Regions from separate parts of the Allobosea sp. 10L417 genome, predicted to be linked through region 4. Evidence: riboswitches for the same ligand, from Rfam matches in the RefSeq annotation. Region 4 holds a riboswitch; each other region holds the start of a gene.
The links. A riboswitch is a leader RNA that binds a small molecule or an ion and turns the genes downstream of it on or off. The one in region 4 is predicted to bind cobalamin.
Positions count from the first base shown of each region.

Region 1: linked by a shared signal. The riboswitch ahead of AC1DE3_RS11910 (ABC transporter substrate-binding protein) and the one ahead of AC1DE3_RS19280 (ribonucleoside-diphosphate reductase subunit alpha) in region 4 are both predicted to bind cobalamin.
Region 2: linked by a shared signal. The riboswitch ahead of AC1DE3_RS11625 (CbtB domain-containing protein) and the one ahead of AC1DE3_RS19280 (ribonucleoside-diphosphate reductase subunit alpha) in region 4 are both predicted to bind cobalamin.
Region 3: linked by a shared signal. The riboswitch ahead of AC1DE3_RS08025 (TonB-dependent receptor plug domain-containing protein) and the one ahead of AC1DE3_RS19280 (ribonucleoside-diphosphate reductase subunit alpha) in region 4 are both predicted to bind cobalamin.

Region 1 covers NZ_JBFTJP010000003.1:306,009-310,562, reverse strand. The annotation lists gene AC1DE3_RS11920 (ABC transporter ATP-binding protein) at 1-176, opposite strand, end outside; gene AC1DE3_RS11915 (FecCD family ABC transporter permease) at 173-1,216, opposite strand; gene AC1DE3_RS11910 (ABC transporter substrate-binding protein) at 1,213-2,244, opposite strand; cobalamin riboswitch at 2,518-2,727, opposite strand; gene AC1DE3_RS11905 (1-aminocyclopropane-1-carboxylate deaminase/D-cysteine desulfhydrase) at 2,762-3,766, opposite strand; gene AC1DE3_RS11900 ((R)-mandelonitrile lyase) at 3,791-4,186, opposite strand; gene AC1DE3_RS11895 (IclR family transcriptional regulator) at 4,342-4,554, opposite strand, start outside.
Region 2 covers NZ_JBFTJP010000003.1:247,523-252,076, forward strand. The annotation lists gene AC1DE3_RS11610 (aspartate/glutamate racemase family protein) at 1-722, shown strand, start outside; gene cobO (cob(I)yrinic acid a,c-diamide adenosyltransferase) at 1,012-1,620, opposite strand; gene cobU (bifunctional adenosylcobinamide kinase/adenosylcobinamide-phosphate guanylyltransferase) at 1,620-2,132, opposite strand; cobalamin riboswitch at 2,280-2,465, shown strand; gene AC1DE3_RS11625 (CbtB domain-containing protein) at 2,502-2,678, shown strand; gene AC1DE3_RS11630 (CbtA family protein) at 2,691-3,434, shown strand; gene AC1DE3_RS11635 (DUF1636 family protein) at 3,474-3,863, shown strand; gene cobW (cobalamin biosynthesis protein CobW) at 3,868-4,554, shown strand, end outside.
Region 3 covers NZ_JBFTJP010000002.1:381,711-386,264, forward strand. The annotation lists gene AC1DE3_RS08015 (nitrate reductase cytochrome c-type subunit) at 1-156, shown strand, start outside; gene AC1DE3_RS08020 (cytochrome c3 family protein) at 169-882, shown strand; gene AC1DE3_RS08025 (TonB-dependent receptor plug domain-containing protein) at 1,019-2,959, opposite strand; cobalamin riboswitch at 3,083-3,282, opposite strand; gene AC1DE3_RS08030 (Orn/Lys/Arg family decarboxylase) at 3,521-4,554, shown strand, end outside.
Region 4 covers NZ_JBFTJP010000008.1:54,827-59,380, reverse strand. The annotation lists gene AC1DE3_RS19290 (isocitrate lyase) at 1-375, opposite strand, end outside; gene AC1DE3_RS19285 (short-chain fatty acyl-CoA regulator family protein) at 509-1,927, shown strand; cobalamin riboswitch at 2,058-2,259, shown strand; gene AC1DE3_RS19280 (ribonucleoside-diphosphate reductase subunit alpha) at 2,371-4,554, shown strand, end outside.

The DNA.
Region 1 (4,554 bases), on a different contig from region 4:
ACGACGCCGCTCGCCACGTTGCGCAATCGGCAGAGCAGCCGGAGCAGGCTCGATTTGCCCGAGCCGTTGGGGCCGATCAAGCCGAGGATGCGGCCGGGAGCGGCATGAAGCGTCACGCCGTCGACGATCATCCGTCCGGCTGCGCCCCAGCGCACATCTTGGGTCGCGAGCGTCATGCGGGCTTCCGGGCGCGGTAGAGGATCAGCGCGAAGGCCGGTGCGCCGAACAACGCGGTGACCACGCCGATCGGCAGGATCTGCTGCGGCACCAGCACGCGCGAGAGGATATCGGCGAGGATCATGAAGATCGCGCCGATGACGAGGCTGGCCGGCAGCAGCCGGGCATGGCCCGAGCCGACGAGGAAGCGCGCGGCATGGGGGATGACGAGGCCGACGAAGCCGATCGTGCCGACGATGCTGACCATCGCGGCGGTCATCACGGCGGTCGTTGCGAACAGGACGATCCTCACGCGCATTACCGCCACGCCCAGTGAGGCGGCGGCGTCGGCGCCGAACGCGAAGGCATCGAGCGCCTTGGCGTGCAGCATGCAGATGCCGAAGCCGATCAGCGCAACCGGGGTCGCGATCCACAGATCCGGCCAGCGCACCCCGCCGAAATTGCCCAGCAGCCAGAACATCACGCCGCGCGCCTGCTCGGCGCTGGCGAGCGTCGTCACGATGGTTGCGGTCGCGGCGTTGAAAAGCTGCGAGGCGGCGACGCCGGCCAGGATGACGCGGTCGCTCGCGCCGCCGGCCCCCGCCGCTAGCAGCGCGACGACGGCAAGCGCCGCGCAGGCGCCGATGAAGGCGCCGGTCGACAGGCTGACCGCCATGCCGCCGATGCCGACCCCGAGGATCAGCACCGCGACGGCGCCGGTGGAGGCGCCGGCCGAGATGCCGAGGATATAGGGCTCGGCCAGCGGGTTGCGCAGCAGCGCCTGCAGGATCACGCCGGAAAGCGCCAGCGCCCCGCCGCATAGCCCCGCCATCAGCGCCCGGCTCAGGCGGTAGTCGAAGATGACGCCCTGCTGGATCGCGCCGACCGGCAGGCCGAGATCGAACAATCCGTTGCCGAGCGCCTTGAGCGCGACATCGAACGGGATCGCCATCTCGCCGATCGTCACCGCCAGCGCCACCGAGACGGTAAGCGCCACCAGCGAGAGGAGCGCGATGCCGATCCGCGCCGGCCAATTCGGGCCGTGGGCGGCGTGGCTCAAGGGGTGAGGCCGAAGCTGGCGATCGCCTTGGCGAGCGTCTCGATCCCATCGACCGTGTCGAGCCCCGCGCGGGTCGCGCCCACGTCGATGATCACGACGCGGTTGTTCGTCACCGCGTCGAGCTTGCTGGCAACGGGGTCGGTCTTCAGGAATGCGAGCTTCTTTTCGATGTCATCAGCCGGGAAGCGGCGGCGGTCCATCTTCACGGTGACGATTACGGCCGGGTTGGCGGCGGCGATGCTCTCCCAGCCGACCAGCGGCCATTCCTCATTGGTGGTGATGATGTTGCGCGCCCCGAGCTTGGACAGGATATAGGCGGGCACGCCGTTCCTACCGGCCATGAAGCCGTCGCCCTTGATGTCCTTGCTGGAGAACCAGACGACGACGGGCACATCCTGCGCTTTCAGCTTCGCGACGGACTCGACCGCCTTGTCCTCGCGCGCCTTCAGTTCGGCGACAAGCTTCTCTGCGCGGTCGGAAACATCGAAGATCTGCCCGAACTCGCGGATGTTGCGATAGACCAGCTCCATCGAGAACATCTGCGTGCGCACGCCGTCACCCGGGCCTGAATTGTCCTTGCCGACGCAATCGGTCGGCGAGACATAGGTCGGCACCTTCACCTTGTGGAACTGGTCGCGCTTGCCGACGATGCCGTTCGGCCCGACATGCCATTCGAACATCGCGGTGACGAGATCGGGCTCCTGCCCGACCACCGCCTCGAAGCTCGGATCATTGTCGGCGAGGCGCTTCACCTTGGCGTTGACGGCCTCATAGGGCTTGGCCACCGGCGAGAACCAGACGGCGGTGCCGACCACCCGGTCTCCGAGGCCGAGCGCGTAGAGAATCTCTGTCTGGGTCTGGCCGATCGCGACCACGCGCTTGGGCGGTGCGTTGAAGGTGATGGTCTCCCGGCAATTCTCCAGCGTCAGCGGGTATTGCGTCGGCGCTGCGGCGACCGGCGCGGCGAACAGGACAAGGCCGGCTGCGGCGGCGAAAAGGGTGGGCAGCAGCGAAAAGGCGGGACGCATGGGGGCAACCGGGCTGACGCGGGCACCGCGTCGGCGAAACCGGGCGGTTTCGGCGCGATGTTCACAAGATGTAACAATGTTGCATTTCTCATAGGTCGCACGACGTGGACGCGTCAAGCGTGTCGCGGCCCTTGCGGCGGCCCGGCCGAAGATCATGGACATGGAATTCATCGCTCCCCGAGATGAGGCGGGGGAGCTTCGATGGATACGGCCGGAAGGCGCAGCTCTGGAGCCGGCCGCCGACGCGCACCCCTCCGGAACACCCCGCCCGAAAGACGCCTTGCGATCGCGGCAGGTCTCCTGGCTCACGGGTCGACGCCTGATCCGCCCGGCCTTCCCGGCGCAGGGCGCCAGTGGACGATGGACGGAGGGCTCGCCGCTTACAGTTGCGGGGGCAGCCTCGGCATTGGCGCGGGAAGCGCCTCACCGAATTCCCTCTTAGCTCCGGGCGTGACCCGGAGAACCTCGATCGAGCGGCACCATAGAGCGGCGCCGAAGCCCGTCAAGCGATACGACGTTAGGTCAGCGTCCGGAACAGGCTGAATTGCGAGAAGAGCGCGGCGGTGCCGCCGGTATGGAGCACGCAAGCGGGCTCGCCGCCGGCAATCCCTCCATCGGCAACCCGCTCGAGGAAGCAGGCGCAGGTCTTCGCGGTGTAGACATGTTCGATCAGGATGCCCTCGGTGCGCGCGAAGCTCAGGATGGCCGCTTCCGAGGCCGGAGTCGGGGCGCCCCAGCCGTCGCCGAGATAGCCCATGTGATAATGCAGGGGCGCGGCCTCCAGCGAGTCGACGTCGAGCCCCGTCCGCTCCCGCAGGCCCTCGTAGATCGCCCGGACACGCCCCGCCAGCTCCGTCAGCGCATACTCGACGCTGACGAGATGGATGCGGAAGGGGTGCCCCAGCAGGGCGTTGCCGAAGAGGAAGCCAGCCTCGGTCGGCCCCATCGAGCCGGCAAGAAAGACATGCTTGATCGGGGCTTCTTCACCTTGCGACTGCTCATGCAGCTCGAAGGCGGCCCGAACATAACCCATCGCGCCCAGCACGGGATCGCCGACGATGTAGGGCGTCCGGCCCTGCCGGGCGAGTTCTGCGGCGGCCGCTGCAAGCGCCGCGTTGCGCTGGCTTTCATCGACCGGTCCGAGGAAGCGCAACTCCGCGCCGAACAGCCGGTTGAGGAAGGAGGCCTGGCGGTTCTCCTGCGTGTCGGCCGCATTGTGCAGGACGAGGCAGTCGAGCCCGACGAGCGAAGCCGCCGCGGCCGTCAGACGGCAGAGATTGGAGCTGGCGCCGCCGCCTACTAGGAGGATATCGGCCTTCTGCCGCAGCGCGTCCCCCAGCCAGTATTCAAGGCTCCGCAGCTTGTTGCCGCCGAGCGCGATTGGCATCAGATCATCGCGCTTGGCGTAGATGCCGGGCCGCGCGAGCTTCTCCTCGAAACGGTGCAGCCGCTGAAGCGGCGTCGGAGTGTCGAGCAGAACGTGGCGGGCCTCGCGCAGGAGGCTGGAGAGCTCAGGCTTCATCGTTTCGCCCCACTATGCCGGCCATCAGCCGCCATACTGGTCGTCGGAGACCTGCTCCAGCCACTCCACGACCTTGCCGTTCTCGGCTTCCTGAACGGCGATATGGGTCATCCCGGTCGAAGGCGCCGCGCCGTGCCAGTGCTTTTCGCCGGGCGGGAACCAGACAACGTCGCCGGGCCGGATCTCCTCGATCGGACCGCCCCAGCGCTGCACCCGGCCGACCCCGCTGACGACGATCAGCGTCTGGCCGAGGGGATGCGTATGCCAGGCCGTCCGCGCCCCCGGCTCGAAGGTGACGCTCGCGCCCTGCACGCGCTCCGGCGCATGCGGATTGAAGAGCGGGTCGATCCGGACCGATCCGGTGAACCAGTCGGCCGGTCCTTTTCCGGATGGGCGCGAGCCCGCGCGCATGATCTCCATGACGATCTCCTGATGGTTTGAACTGCGGCGACCGGGAATCGGTGCTGTCGACAGCCACGCGAAGCCCATTGTTTCGGCAGGAGGGGATCACCCGAAGACTGCGACCGTCAAGGCCTCTCGCGCTGGTCGCAACGGCGTTCTCGATTGGGACTTTCTCAGAGCGAGAGCTGCGAACCCGCCTCCCGGCAGGAGGCCTTGAGCGCGAGCAGGATCGCCGCTTCATCGGTCGCGATGCCGTGCCGCTGCAGGCAGGGCACGAGGATCGCCGCTTCGGCATGACCGCTCGGGCCGATCACCGGGCAGGCGATGTCGGTCACCGCCATGATGTCGCGGCTCGGCGCGACGCGATGTCCGGTGGCGCGGATTTC
Region 2 (4,554 bases), on a different contig from region 4:
ACGGCTCTGGGTCCGGACGGCTGGGCGCGGTCGTGAACGATCTGAGCATCGGGGTCCTGATGCTCGACACCCATTTTCAACGCCTGCCGGGCGATATCGGCAACGGCCGCACCTGGCCTTTCCCGGTCCAGTTCCGGGTCGTCCGCGGCGCCGATCCCGCGGCCATCGTCCATGGTCGCCCGGAAGAATTCCTCGAGCCCTTCATCGCCGCCGCCCTCGATCTCGTCGCTTGCGGGGTGCGCGGCATTGCTACCAGCTGCGGTTTTCTGGCGCTGCTGCAGCGAGAGCTGGCCGCCGCACTCCCGGTTCCCGTGGCCACGAGCAGCCTGCTGCAGGCACCGTTGATCGAGGCCATGCTGCCCGCCGGCCAGCAAGTCGGCATCCTCACCTTCGCCGCGGAGGCGTTGACGGCGCGCCATCTGGCCGCCGTCGGGGTGCGTCCCGACACTCCCATCGAGGGGCTGCCTCCGGACAGCCTGTTCCGCCAGGTCTATGGCAATCGCGGCGGCGTGTCCGACGTCGCAAAGCTCGAGGAAGAAGTCGTGACAGCCGCCCGCGCGCTGGTCCGCCGCCATCCGAATGTCGGCGCGATCCTCTGCGAATGCACGAATCTTCCGCCGCATTCGGCGGCGGTCGCTGCTGCCACCGGGCGGCCGGTCTTCGACGTCATCGGGTTCGTTGAATGGTTCGGGCATGCGATCGCGCCGCCGCGCTTCCGCTAAGGTTTGACGAGGAGCGCCGCTGGCTTTTGGTCTCGCTATTGATTGAAGTGCTCGCAAGGCGGGACTAGGCATGTCCCTAGGCGCGAGACTGCAGCGGAGATGCGGGGGTCGCGCTCGGCCTTCAGCGATGGCGTCCATCTGCGGGACTACGCAAGTTTCGTGCGGGACCGGGAGGCGGAGATGTGCCGCAGCCTCGGCATCCAGGCTCCGCGGTAGCTTGCGCCACCCCGCGCCGTGTCCCGGCCCTCCGCTGCCATGGGCCAATCGGCGCGCGAGATGGGCCGAGTGACTAAAACTCGATGCCCTGCTGCGCCTTCACGCCGGCGGCGAAGTGGTGCTTCACCAACGTCATCTCGGTGACGAGGTCGGCCGCCTCGATCAACTCCGGCTTGGCGTTGCGGCCGGTGACGACGACGTGCAGGTCTGGGCGGCGAGCGACCAGCGTCGACACGACGTCGGCGAGCGGCAGATAGTCGTAGCGCAGGGCGATGTTGAGCTCATCGAGCACCAGGAGCCGGATTTCGGGGTCGGCCATCAGCTCCCTCGCCTTCGCGAAGGCGCGCTCGGCGGCAGCGATGTCACGGGCCTTGTCCTGCGTTTCCCAGGTGAAGCCCTCGCCCATGCTGTGCCAGGCGACCTGATCGCCGAAGGTTTCCAGCGCCTTGCGCTCGCCGGTCGACCAGGCGCCCTTGATGAATTGCACCACGCCGATGCGCCAGCCATGTCCGAGCGCGCGCAAGATCAGGCCGAAGGCCGCCGTTGACTTGCCCTTGCCGGGGCCGGTGTTGACGATGAGAAGGCCCTTCTCGACGGTCTTGGAAGCGACCTCGGCGTCCTGCACCGCCTTGCGCTTCTCCATCTTGGCCTTGTGGCGGGCGGTGTCTTCGGTGTCGGTCATCATTTCACTCGCATCGGCAATCCGGCGACCATGAAGACCACGCGGCCGGCGCGCGCCGCAAGCGCCTGATGCAGCCGCCCGGCCTCGTCGCGGAAGCGGCGGGCGAGCGCATTCTCCGGGACGATGCCGAGGCCGACCTCGTTGCCGACCAGCACGAGCGGCGCGGAGACGCTTTCGCAGGCGGCGATCAGGGCCTGGCGCGCCGCGGCCGTATCGCGCTCGGCGAGGATGAGGTTGGTCAGCCAGAGCGTCAGGCAATCGACAAGGATGGGCCGGCCGGCCGGACGGACGGCGATGGCCTCGGCGAGATCGAGCGGCGCATCGACGGTCTGCCAGCCCTCCGGGCGGCGTGCGCGATGCTCGGCGATGCGCTCGCGCATCTCGTCGTCATAGGCCTGGGCGGTGGCGATGTAGCTCCAGGGGGCCGGGCAAGCCTCGATCAGCGCCTCGGCATGGCGGCTCTTGCCGGAGCGGGCGCCGCCGAGGACGAGGGTGAGGTGGGGCAATTCCATCGAAAAGTCCTATGCCGTCATGCTCGGGCTCGACCCGAGCATCTCCATCCGAAAGGGCGAGCCTCTTCCTGTACGAGATTCTCGGGTCAAGCCCGAGAATGACGTTTCTGCCACGGCGCACTGCATTGCACAGCGGCACGCCGATAGCTAATGATGGTCCATGACGGTGCCTCCGCAAGGAGGTGAAAAGGGAACGCGGTGAGATACCGCGGCTGCCCCCGCAACTGTAAGCGGGTGTTTCCCGCCATCGGCCACTGGAGCGCTCGCTCCGGGAAGGCGGTGGGGAACATCAGACCCGCGAGCCAGGAGACCTGCCGTCGACCCGCAACGATCCAACCGGCTGCCGGCGGGGCGGCCACGGAGAGCCCCATGAACACCGCTTCGGTTTCCACCACTCAACTCAGCGTCTCGGAACGCGTCAAGGCAGCCGCCGCCGCGCTCGTGATCGGCGTCGCGCTGATCTACACGACCGGCTTCGCGGCCTCGACGAACGTTCACAACGCCGGGCACGATACCCGCCACGGTCTCGCCTTCCCCTGCCACTGAGGGAAAGCATCCATGGTTACGCGTGTTCTCACGGTCAGCATTCTGGCCGGGCTTCTGGCTGGGCTGATCGTCGCCGCCCTCCAGCATGTCACCACCACCCCGCTGATCCTCAAGGCCGAGACCTATGAGGCGGCGTTGCGCCTGCAGGCGCCGACGCTCGCCGCCTTCGACGGCGAGGCGAAGATCATCCTCGCGCATGGCCCCGCTGGCGATGCGCCCGGCCACGACCATGCCGAATGGAAGCCGCAGGACGGCCTCCAGCGCACGCTCTTCACCAGCGCAGTGACGATCGCGACCGCAATCGGCTTCGCCGCGCTGCTGCTCGCGGGAATGATCGCGGCCGGCGATACGATCGACCAACGTAGCGCCCTGGTCTGGGGCGCCTGCGGCTTCCTGGCGCTCGGGCTCGCCCCCGCGATGGGGCTCGCGCCGGAATTGCCGGGCGCGGCTTCCGCAGCGCTGGAGCAGCGGCAGTTCTGGTGGCTGGTCACCGCTATCGCCACGGCGCTTGGGCTCTTCCTGTTCCTGCGCTTCGAGCAGCCCTGGCTCAAGCTGCTGGCCGTCGTCGTGATCCTGCTCCCGCATGTGATCGGCGCCCCGCATCCGGCTGCGCCGGAGAGCAAGGTGCCGGCCGAGGTTGCGGCGCATTTCGCGGCTCTGTCACTCGGCATCCAGGCTGCGCTCTGGCTCGCCACCGCCTTCATGGTCGGCGTGCTCTGGCCCTGGGCCAGCCGGCGCGCCGCGCTCGCGCGCTGAAGGCAGCGGAGCCTCCGGGCTCCGCGCGAAAGGCAAGTCATGTCCGAGGGCGACCTCACTATCCATGTCTGCACCGCCTGCAGGCGGGCGCGCGCCGATCTCCCGGAGGGTTACGACCAGCCGGGGCTGGCGCTCGCGGAGCGTCTCACCGCTCAGCTCGCAGCAAAGGGCAGCACCATCCCGGTGCTGCCTGTCGAATGCCTCGCCGTCTGCAAGCGGCCCTGCACCATCGCGCTCAGCGCCGATGGCAAATGGACCTATCTGATCGGCGACCTCGACACCGACACCCATCTCGACGAGATCGTCGGCGCGGCGGAGGCCTATGCCGCCAGCGCCAACGGCATCGTTCCCTGGAAAGAGCGGCCGCAGTCCTTCCGCAAGGGCGTGGTCGCACGCGTGCCGCCTTTGCCGGCGCGCCAGCAAGGATGACATCATGAACGCTCCGCAAACCACGAACCTGGGCAAGACGCCCTGCACGATCATCACCGGCTTCCTCGGCGCCGGTAAGACGACGCTGGTGCGCCATCTCCTCGAGAATGCGCAGGGCAAGAAGCTCGCCGTGCTCGTCAACGAGTTCGGCGATCTCGGCTTCGACGGCGAGTTCCTGAAGGGCTGCGGCATCGCCGGCTGCAGCGACGAGGACGTGGTCGAGCTGCCGAATGGCTGCATCTGCTGCACCGTCGCCGATGATTTCGTGCCGGCGCTGGAGAAGCTCCTGAACCGGCCGAACCCGCCCGAGCATATCCTGATCGAGACCTCCGGCCTCGCCTTGCCGAAGCCGCTGGTGCAGGCCTTCAACTGGCCTGCAATCCGCGCCCGCGTCACCGTCGACGGCGTCATCGCCGTGGTCGACGGACCGGCCGTGGCCGATGGCCAGTTCGCCGATGATCCCGAGGCGCTCGCGGCGCAGAAGGCGGCCGATGTCTCCGTCGAGCACGACAACCCTCTGGAGGAGGTATTCGAGGACCAGATCCTCTGCGCCGACCTTATCCTGCTCAACAAGAGCGACCTCGTCGACGAGGCCGGCCGCGCACGGGTCAAGGCCGAGATCGCCGAGCACCTGCCCAAGGCGATCAAAATCGTCGAGACCGCCCATGGCAAGGTCGAGCCGGCGCTGATC
Region 3 (4,554 bases), on a different contig from region 4:
AGCATCACCCATTTCCAGGATCGCGACGGGCAGGTGCTCTCCGACGTGACGCCGCGGCGCTATTTCTGCACCGCTTGCCATGTCCAGCAGACCGATGTCGCGCCGCTCGTCCAGAACCGGTTCCAGGACGCCAAAGACGTCGGCCGGAAGCCTTAGGCGGGACGGATCATGGCCAGACTCAAATCCTTCTGTCTCTGGTGCTGGAGCGTCGTCGTGCGCTTCTGGCGCATCATCAGCCGGCCGAGCGCCTATCTGCCGCTCGGCTTCCTGACCCTCGGCGGCTTTGTCGGGGGCGTGCTCTTCTGGGGTGGCTTCAACACCGCGCTGGAGATCACCAACACCGAGAAGTTCTGCACCTCCTGCCACGAGATGCGCGACAACGTCTATCAGGAGCTGCAATCGACGGTGCATTTCTCGAACCGCTCGGGCGTGCGCGCGACCTGCCCGGACTGCCATGTGCCGCATAACTGGACGGACAAGATCGCCCGCAAGATGCAGGCCTCCAAGGAGGTCTGGGGCAAGATCTTCGGCACGATCTCGACGCGCGAGAAGTTCCTCAATCACCGGCTCGAGCTCGCCAAGCACGAATGGGCGCGGCTCAAGGCGAACGACTCGCTCGAATGCCGCAACTGCCATTCCTCGGTCGCGATGGACTTCACCAAACAGACGCGCCGTGCGGCCGAGATCCACAGCCGCTTCCTGGTGACCGGCGAGAAGACCTGCATCGACTGCCACAAGGGCATCGCCCATCTGCTGCCGGACATGACCGGCATCGAGCCGGGCTGGAAGGACGCGCCCGAGCTGCAGGGCAAGGGCAGCGCCTCCTGGCACGGGCCTGAATGGGCCGTGCGGACCTATCTGGCGGAGATGGAGAAGCGCTGAATCGACCGGCGCATTCGCGGCAGCCCGCGCCGGGCGTGGCGGTCGCGCGTGTCATCGTCCGGCGCAACGCCGATTGCCATGGCGGCGGAGGCCGTCATGGCAACGCCACGAAAATCGCGCGGGGCGCGGGGCGCGCTCAGCCGCCGATGGCCACCTTGATGCCGCCGAAGGCACCGAGGCCCGGAAACAGGAAGCCGACGGGGTTCTCCCAGCGCTTATCGAAGAGATTGTCGATGCGGCCGAACACGGTGACCTTGTCGGTCGCCTTGTATTCGGCCGCGAGATTGACCAGCGTCGCGCCCTTCGCGTTCATTCGGGCGACCGAGAAGTCGCGATTGCCGTCCACCCAGGAGCCGACGTAGAGCAGCGTCGCCGAGAGCGTGAGCTTGTCGGTCGGCGTCCATGTCGCGGTTGCGCTCGCCTTGTGTCGCGGCCGGCGCAGCAGCTCCTGTCGCGCGATCTCGTCCTTGGCGAGGGTGAAGGTGTAGTCGGCGCGGATGCGGAATTGCGGCGAAATCTCCAGCGCGGCGAAGGCCTCGACGCCCTTGGTTCTGGCCTTTCCGACATTCGCATAGGAATCGAAGGTGGCGTTGGTGACGATCAGGTTGTCGATGTCGTTCTGGAACCACGTCGCACCGAACTGCAGCTTCCGGTCGAAAAGCGGCTGCTCGAAGCCGGCATCCCAGCCGCGGCTTTCTTCCGGATTCAGGTTCGGATTGCCATGGAAATTGAACCCGGGGCGATAGTCGACGAAGAGCTCGTTGAGCGTCGGCGCCTTGAAACCGGTGCCGTAGCTCGCCTTCAGCTTGGTCTCGGTGCCGGGGATGATCAGCGCCGGGGCGATGCGGTAGGTGGTGTGGCCGCCATAGCTGTCGTCGTCGTCGCGTCGGATATTGGCCACCAGAAAGAAGCGGTCCTGGATATTGCCCTGATATTCGAGGAAGCCAGCCTTGTTGCCGTTGGAGGCGACGAGGCCCGTATCCAGGCGCTCGCGCTCGTATTGCAGGCCCATGAGCAGGTTGTGGCCCTTGGCGATCTCGAAATTGCCGCGCCAGTCGAGCTTGGTGCGCTCGCCCAGATTCTCGTTGGGCAGGCCGAGGATGCCGGTCGTTCCGTTCGCCGTCCGCGTTGCCCGGTCCTGGTTGGTGTAGGAGACGCCGAAGGTGTTGACGAAGCGCCCGCCGAACGGGTCCCAGACGACCTCGCCGCGGGTGAAGGCCTGGGCGTAGTTCTGCAGCGAGCGATAGGGCGCAGGCCGGCTCGGGAAGCCGGTGTCGCTGGTGAAACGCAGCTGCCCGTCTTGATAGCGGCCGATCCAGTTGAGTGTCAGCGTGTCGCTGAGCGCAACGCCGACGCGGCCTGAATAGTTGTAATTGTCGAAGGCATTGGGGTTGATGCGCCGGCCCGGCGGGACAAGGTTCGGTGGCGTCACATCGGTCGCGTCCGAGCGGAAGTGGGCGGCGTTGAAGGCGTAGTTGAAGCGGTCGTCGCCGCCGCTGAAGCCCGCAGACTGGTTGAATGTGCCGTGAGAGCCGGCCTCGACGCGTGCCGTTGCCTTTGGTGGACCCTCGCCGCGCTTCGTCGTGATCGAGATCACGCCGCCGAGCGCGTTGGCCCCATAGAGGCCGCTCTGCGGGCCGCGCAGCACCTCGATGCGCTCGATATCGTCCGTCAGCATCGAGCCGAAATCGAAGGAGCGATTGGGAGTCGCGGGGTCGTTGGCCTCGATTCCGTCGATGAGCACCTTGACGTGGTTCGAGTTGGTGCCGCGCATGAAGACCGAGGTCTGCCCGCCCGGCCCGCCGGTCTGCACGATGTTCATGCCGGGCACCGTCGCGAGCGCCTGCGGCAGGGTGCGGCGCTGCTGCTGCTCGATCTCCTTCGCAGTGATGACGGTGACGGAGCTCGCGATCTCGCGCGCCGGGGTCGGCGTCCCCGTGGCGCTGACCACGATCTCGTCGAGCGCGACCGGGCCGGCGTCGCTTTGCGCCAGGGCAGGGGCAGAGCAGGCGAGGGCGAGAAGGGAGGCGGAAAGCAGCAGGCGGCCGCGTCCTGCGGCTGGAGAGAAGACGTTCACGATGGAGACCTCGGGCGGTTGACGTCAGTGGCACGTCACCGCGAACGCGATCTCCCATCGGCCGCGCGGGAGGCGGCAAACAGTCTAATCAGCGATCGGCGCACCCCGTCCGAACGTGTTCGCGTGTGACCACGGTTGACGGCAGGTCTCCTGGCTCGCGGGTCGGTGCCTTCACGCCGCCTTCCCAGGTCCGAGGTCCCAGTGGCGTCTGGCGAAAGGCTCGCCGCTTACAGTTGCGGGGGCAGCCGCGGCATGGGGCAGAAATTCGCCCGCACCGCGTTCCCTTTTGATCCCGTGAAGGAACCGTCGCGGCGACGATTAGGGCGGAAATGCGGCCGCGTCAAACCGGCTTGGCGCTGCAGCGACAGCAGACCACCATCTGCTACAGTCCCCGGCGAGACGGGATCGGGCCAGCCGACGTTCCGGCCGGGGCTGCGCATCTTTGGCCTGAATTCCGGGGAAAGATGGGGCACCGGGACCTCGCTGATGCAGTTGCATCGTTGGTCGCCGGATTGTCGCAAGACTCACTCAGTGTCGTAAGTTCACGCCAGCGGAGACGGCATGGATTATTTCAGGCGCTTCACCTTTCTGTTCGCGACGCCGAATTTCGATGCCGAGGATCTCGAAGGGATCCGCTTCAACCAAATCATCGAGGAGATCGAGCGCTCGGGCTTCGAGGTCGTCAAGGCGCGCAAGCTCGAAGATGCCGAGATCGCGGTCCAGACCGATGCCGCCATCGGCTGCATGGTGGTCGACTGGGGCAAGAAGGGTCTTGAGGGCAAGACTGCCGCGCTGATCAATCTGATGCGCCGGCGCGGCCTCGATTTTCCGATCATCCTGCTCATCCGCCGCAAGCGCTTCGAGGACGTACCGGTCGAGGTGCTCGATTTCATCGACGGCTATATCTTCCTCTCGGAGGAGACCCCGCCCTTCATCGCCAAGAGCCTGATCAGCCGTCTCAAGCAATATGCCGAGACGCTGAAGACGCCGTTCTTCGGCGCGCTCGTCGATTATGCCGAGGAAGGCAACCATCTCTGGACCTGCCCGGGACACAATGGCGGCGTCTTCTACAGCCGTAGCCCGATCGGACGCGTCTTCATGGAGCATCTCGGCGAGGCTGTGTTCCGCGACGACCTCGACAATTCCGTGCTCGATCTCGGCGACCTGCTGACCCATGAGGGGCCGGCCCTGAAGGCGCAGAAGGAAGCGGCGCAAATTTTCGGGGCGGAGAAGACCTATTTCGTCCTGAACGGCACCTCGACCTCCAACAAGGTCGCGCTCGCCGCGCTGGTTTCGGACGGCGACCTCGTGCTGTTCGACCGGAACAACCACAAGGCGGCTCATCACGGCGCGCTGCTGATCGCCGGGGGCATTCCGGTCTATATCCCGACCGCGCGCAACGCCTGGGGGCTGATCGGCCCGATGCTCTGGGAGAGCTTCGACGAGGAGGCGCTGCGCGAGCGCATCCGCACCAATCCGCTTATCAAGGACCCGGACGCCTGGAGGAAGCCGCGCCCGTTCCGGGTCGCAGTGGTGGAACAGTGCACCTATGACGGCACGATCCACAGCGCGCAGATGATCCTCGACCGGATCGG
Region 4 (4,554 bases):
GGAGAGATAGACATACGCGCCCTTGGCCGTGCCGCGCAGCCGCTTGACCGACTTGATCATCTGCTGGGCGTGGAATCCCGACCAGCAGCCAAGCGATTGCGTGAATTGCGATGGGTCGGCGTCGTAGATCGCCATGTCGCGGCGAACCACGCTCGCCATGGCGCGGGCGATGTCGAGATGCGTGTCGAAGCTGTTCTGCTGCCGCAACTGCACGATGTCATCCACCGCGACGCCGCCGGGGCCGAAGCCGGAGGGATAGCGGGCGAGAAGCTCGGCCCTCAGTTCCGAATAGGTTTTGCGCGGAGCCGCCTGCGCCTTGGCGGCGGTGTTCGTCCCGCGATGTCCGGCGACTGGGTCGAAACCGATCACATCCATTGCGAAAGCCCTCTCGTTTGATAAGAATAACTCACACAATATTCGCTATTGCTGCGGCGCAAAATGACTGAAAATGTGAAATAATGCGAATGGCATAGGACGTGTTTGCGAATTTTGCGAATGGAACTTGCCTATGAAGAAGGTCTTTGCGGGCGTCCGCCTCAAGCGCCTGCGCGAAGAGCGCGGCTTGACCCAGCTTGCGCTCGCTCAGGCGCTCGAGGTGTCGCCGAGCTATCTCAACCAGATCGAGAAGAATCTGCGCCCGCTGACCGTCCAGGTGCTGCTGAAGATCAACGCGGTCTTCGGCGTCGACGTCCAGCTCTTCTCGGAAGGGGATGAGGCGCGGATGGTCGCCGACCTGCGCGAGGTCTTCGCCGATCCGGCCAATGGCGATTCCGTGAGTGTCAGCGAGATCCGCGAGGTGGTGGAGAACATGCCCGCGCTCGGCCGGGCGGTCGTCGCGCTGCATCGGCGCTACCGCAACGCGCTGGAGCGGGCCGATGCGATGGCGGGCGAACTCGGGCTCGGCAGCGGCGGCGAGGCGACCTTCCGGGCGCTGATGCCGCATGAGCAGGTGCGGGACTTCTTCTACGCGCACCACAATCATTTTTCCGAACTCGACGAAGCGGCGGAGCGCATCTTCGAAACGGCGGATTTGAAGGTCGGGCAGGTGGCGGAGGGGCTAGCCCGCCGCCTCGATCGCCGGCATGGCGTCCGTATCCAGCTCTCCAATGACATGGCGGGGCAGGCCCAGCGGCGCTATGACCCGAAGGAGCGCCGGCTTCACCTTTCGGCTCTCCTCGATCCCGGACAGCGCGCCTTCCAGATAGCCACGCAGATCGGCTTCCTGGAAATGGAGGAGGCGATAGGGCGGCTGGCCGAGGAGGCTGCGGCCGGGGCGGCGGAGGTGCACGCGCTCGCCCGCATTGGCCTCGCCAATCACTTCGCCGCGGCGCTGCTCATGCCCTATCGCACCTTCCTCGATGCAGCGGAGGCCGAGCGCTACGATATCGACCGCCTCGCCCGGCGTTTCGGCGTCGGCTTCGAATCCGTCTGCCACCGCCTGTCGTCGCTGCAGCGGCCGGGGGCGCCGGGCGTGCCGTTCTTTTTTGTCCGGGTCGACCGGGCCGGCAATATCTCCAAGCGGCAATCCGCGACCGATTTCCACTTCTCGCGGGTAGGCGGAACCTGTCCGCTCTGGAACGTCTACGAAGCCTTCGCGCAGCCCGGGCGCATTCTGACGCAGACCGCGCAGATGCCGGACGGGCGGACCTATCTCTGGATCGCCCGCACCGTGAACGACGCGGTTGGCGGCTACGGCGACATCGGCAAGACCTTCTCGATCGGGCTTGGCTGCGATATCCGCCATGCGAGCCGCCTCGTCTATTCGAAGGGCCTCGATCTGGGCGACCCGAGCGCGGCGACGCCGATCGGCGCCGGCTGCAAGGTCTGCGAACGCTCGAACTGCCCGCAGCGGGCTTTCCCGCCGATCGGCAAGCCGCTCGCCATCGACGAGCGCATGCACGGCTTCGTGCCGTACAACGCCGTGTAAGGCCTTTCATACTGGGCGTGGCGAGGCCTTGGGCTCGCGTTGCGGTATGCCTGCCGGGCCGACGGTGGCGATGATCGAAGGCGCCGAATGAAGGGCATAGCGACCTATTGACACCGGAACAGCGTTGGCCACTAGATCTGGTGGTCGATGGTCTCTCGAATCGCAAGATCGAGAGCTAAGAGGGAAGCCGGTGCGAAGCCGGCGCTGCCCCCGCAACTGTAAGCGGCGAGTTCACGTCCACGATTGAGTCACTGAGACCGCAAGGTCTTGGGAAGACGGGACGAGAGCGCTGACCCGCGAGCCAGGAGACCTGCCGCGACACCATGAACGTCCACGGGCGGGGTGTCCCGGTGGTGCGCTTGGCAGGTCGCGGCCTTGTGGTGCCGCGCGCCTTCTCGACGCAACCGCTCTGGCCTTTGCCCCCAACATTTGGGGTTGATGCCATGTCTCTTTCTCTTGAAGCCGAGCGGCCGGTTGCCGTTTCTCCGGCCGCCGATCCTGTGGTGGCCAAGGCCGCGGCTAGCGAACCCGGCTACCAGGTCATTCGCCGCAACGGCGCAGTGACGCCGTTCGACCCTTCGAAAATCTCGGTCGCGCTGACCAAGGCGTTCCTGGCGGTCGAGGGATCGAACGCCGCCGCTTCGCGTCGCATCCACGAAGCCGTCGCGGAAATGACCGACCAGGTCGTCGCCGGGCTGACCCGTCGCGCCGCGAACGGCCGCACCTTCCATATCGAGGACGTCCAGGATCAGGTGGAGCTCGCGCTGATGCGCGGCGAGCACCACAAGGTCGCTCGCGCCTATGTGCTCTATCGTGAGGAACGCGCGCGCGAGCGAGCCAAGGCGCTGTCTGAAGCGAAGCCTGCTAAGTCGGCCGCACCAGCCTTCCGAATGAAGCTGGCCGATGGCGCGATGGTGCCGCTGGATTCTGCTCGCCTCGACAAGGTGGTGCGCGAGGCCTGCGCCGGTCTCGATGGTGTCGCGGCCGAGCCGATCCTGACGGAAACCCGCCGCAACCTCTATGACGGCATTTCGCTCGACGAGCTGGCGCTGGCGCCGATCCTAGCTGCCCGCACGTTGATCGAGAGCGAGCCGAACTACGCCAAGGTCTCGGCCCGCCTGCTGCTCGACAAACTGCGCCGCGAGGCGCTCACCTTCGTCCAGGGTCATACCGAGCAGGCGACGCAGGAAGAGATGGCCGCCGGCTACGGCGACTATTTCGCGGCCTACCTCAAGACCGGCATCGAGAACGAACTGATCGATCCCGAGCTCGGCCGCTTCGACATTGTCCGTATCGCTACGGCGCTGAAGCCGGAGCGCGACCTGCAATTCGACTACCTCGGCTTCCAGACGCTTTACGACCGCTACTTCCTGCATGTCCGTGGCAACCGCTTCGAGCTGCCGCAGGCCTTCTTTATGCGCGTCGCCATGGGCCTCGCCATCCGCGAGATCGACCGGGAAGCGCGGGCGATCGAGTTCTACGACCTGCTGTCGTCCTTCGATTTCATGGCCTCGACGCCGACCCTGTTCAATTCGGGCACGCTGCGTCCGCAACTCTCCTCCTGCTTCCTGACCACGGTCGCCGACGACCTCGACGGCATCTTCAAGGCAGTGAAGGACAACGCCCTGCTCGCCAAATATTCCGGCGGGCTCGGCAATGACTGGACGCCGGTGCGGGGCTTGGGCGCCCATATCAAGGGCACCAATGGCGAGAGCCAGGGCGTCGTACCGTTCCTCAAGGTTGCCAACGATACAGCCATCGCGGTCAACCAGGGCGGCAAGCGCAAGGGCGCGGTCTGCGCCTATCTCGAGACCTGGCATGTCGATATCGAGGAGTTCCTCGACCTCCGCAAGAACACCGGCGACGACCGCCGCCGCACCCATGACATGAACACGGCGAACTGGATTCCCGACCTGTTCATGCAGCGCGTCGAGGCGGGCGGCGACTGGACGCTGTTCTCGCCCGACGAGGTGCCGGACCTGCACGATCTCTATGGCAAGCCGTTCCGGGAAGCCTACGAGACCTATGAGGCGAAGGCCGCCCGCGGCGAGCTGCGTGTCCATAAGAAGTTGAAGGCCGTCGATCTCTGGCGACGCATGCTGACCATGCTGTTCGAGACCGGCCATCCCTGGATCACCTTCAAGGACGCCTGCAATCTCCGCTCACCACAGCAACATGCCGGAGTGGTGCATTCATCCAATCTTTGCACCGAGATCACCCTCAACACCTCGGCCGACGAGGTCGCGGTCTGCAATCTCGGCTCGGTCAATCTCGCCGCCCACGTCGGCCCCGACGGGCTCGACCAGGCTCGGCTGGCGCGGACCGTGAAGACGGCGATGCGCATGCTCGACAACGTCGTCGACATCAATTTCTACACGATCCCGGAAGCGCGCCGCTCGAACCTGCGCCACCGTCCGGTTGGGCTCGGCATCATGGGCTTCCAGGACGCGCTCCAGACGCTGCGCCTGCCGACGGCGTCGGAGGAGGCCGTCGCCTTCGCCGATACGTCAATGGAGGCGATCAGCTTTCATGCGATCTCGGCCTCGGTCGATCTTGCCGCCGAGCGCGGCCGCTACCCGAGCTTCGAGGGTTCGCTCTGGTCGAAGGGCATCTTGCCGATCGACTCG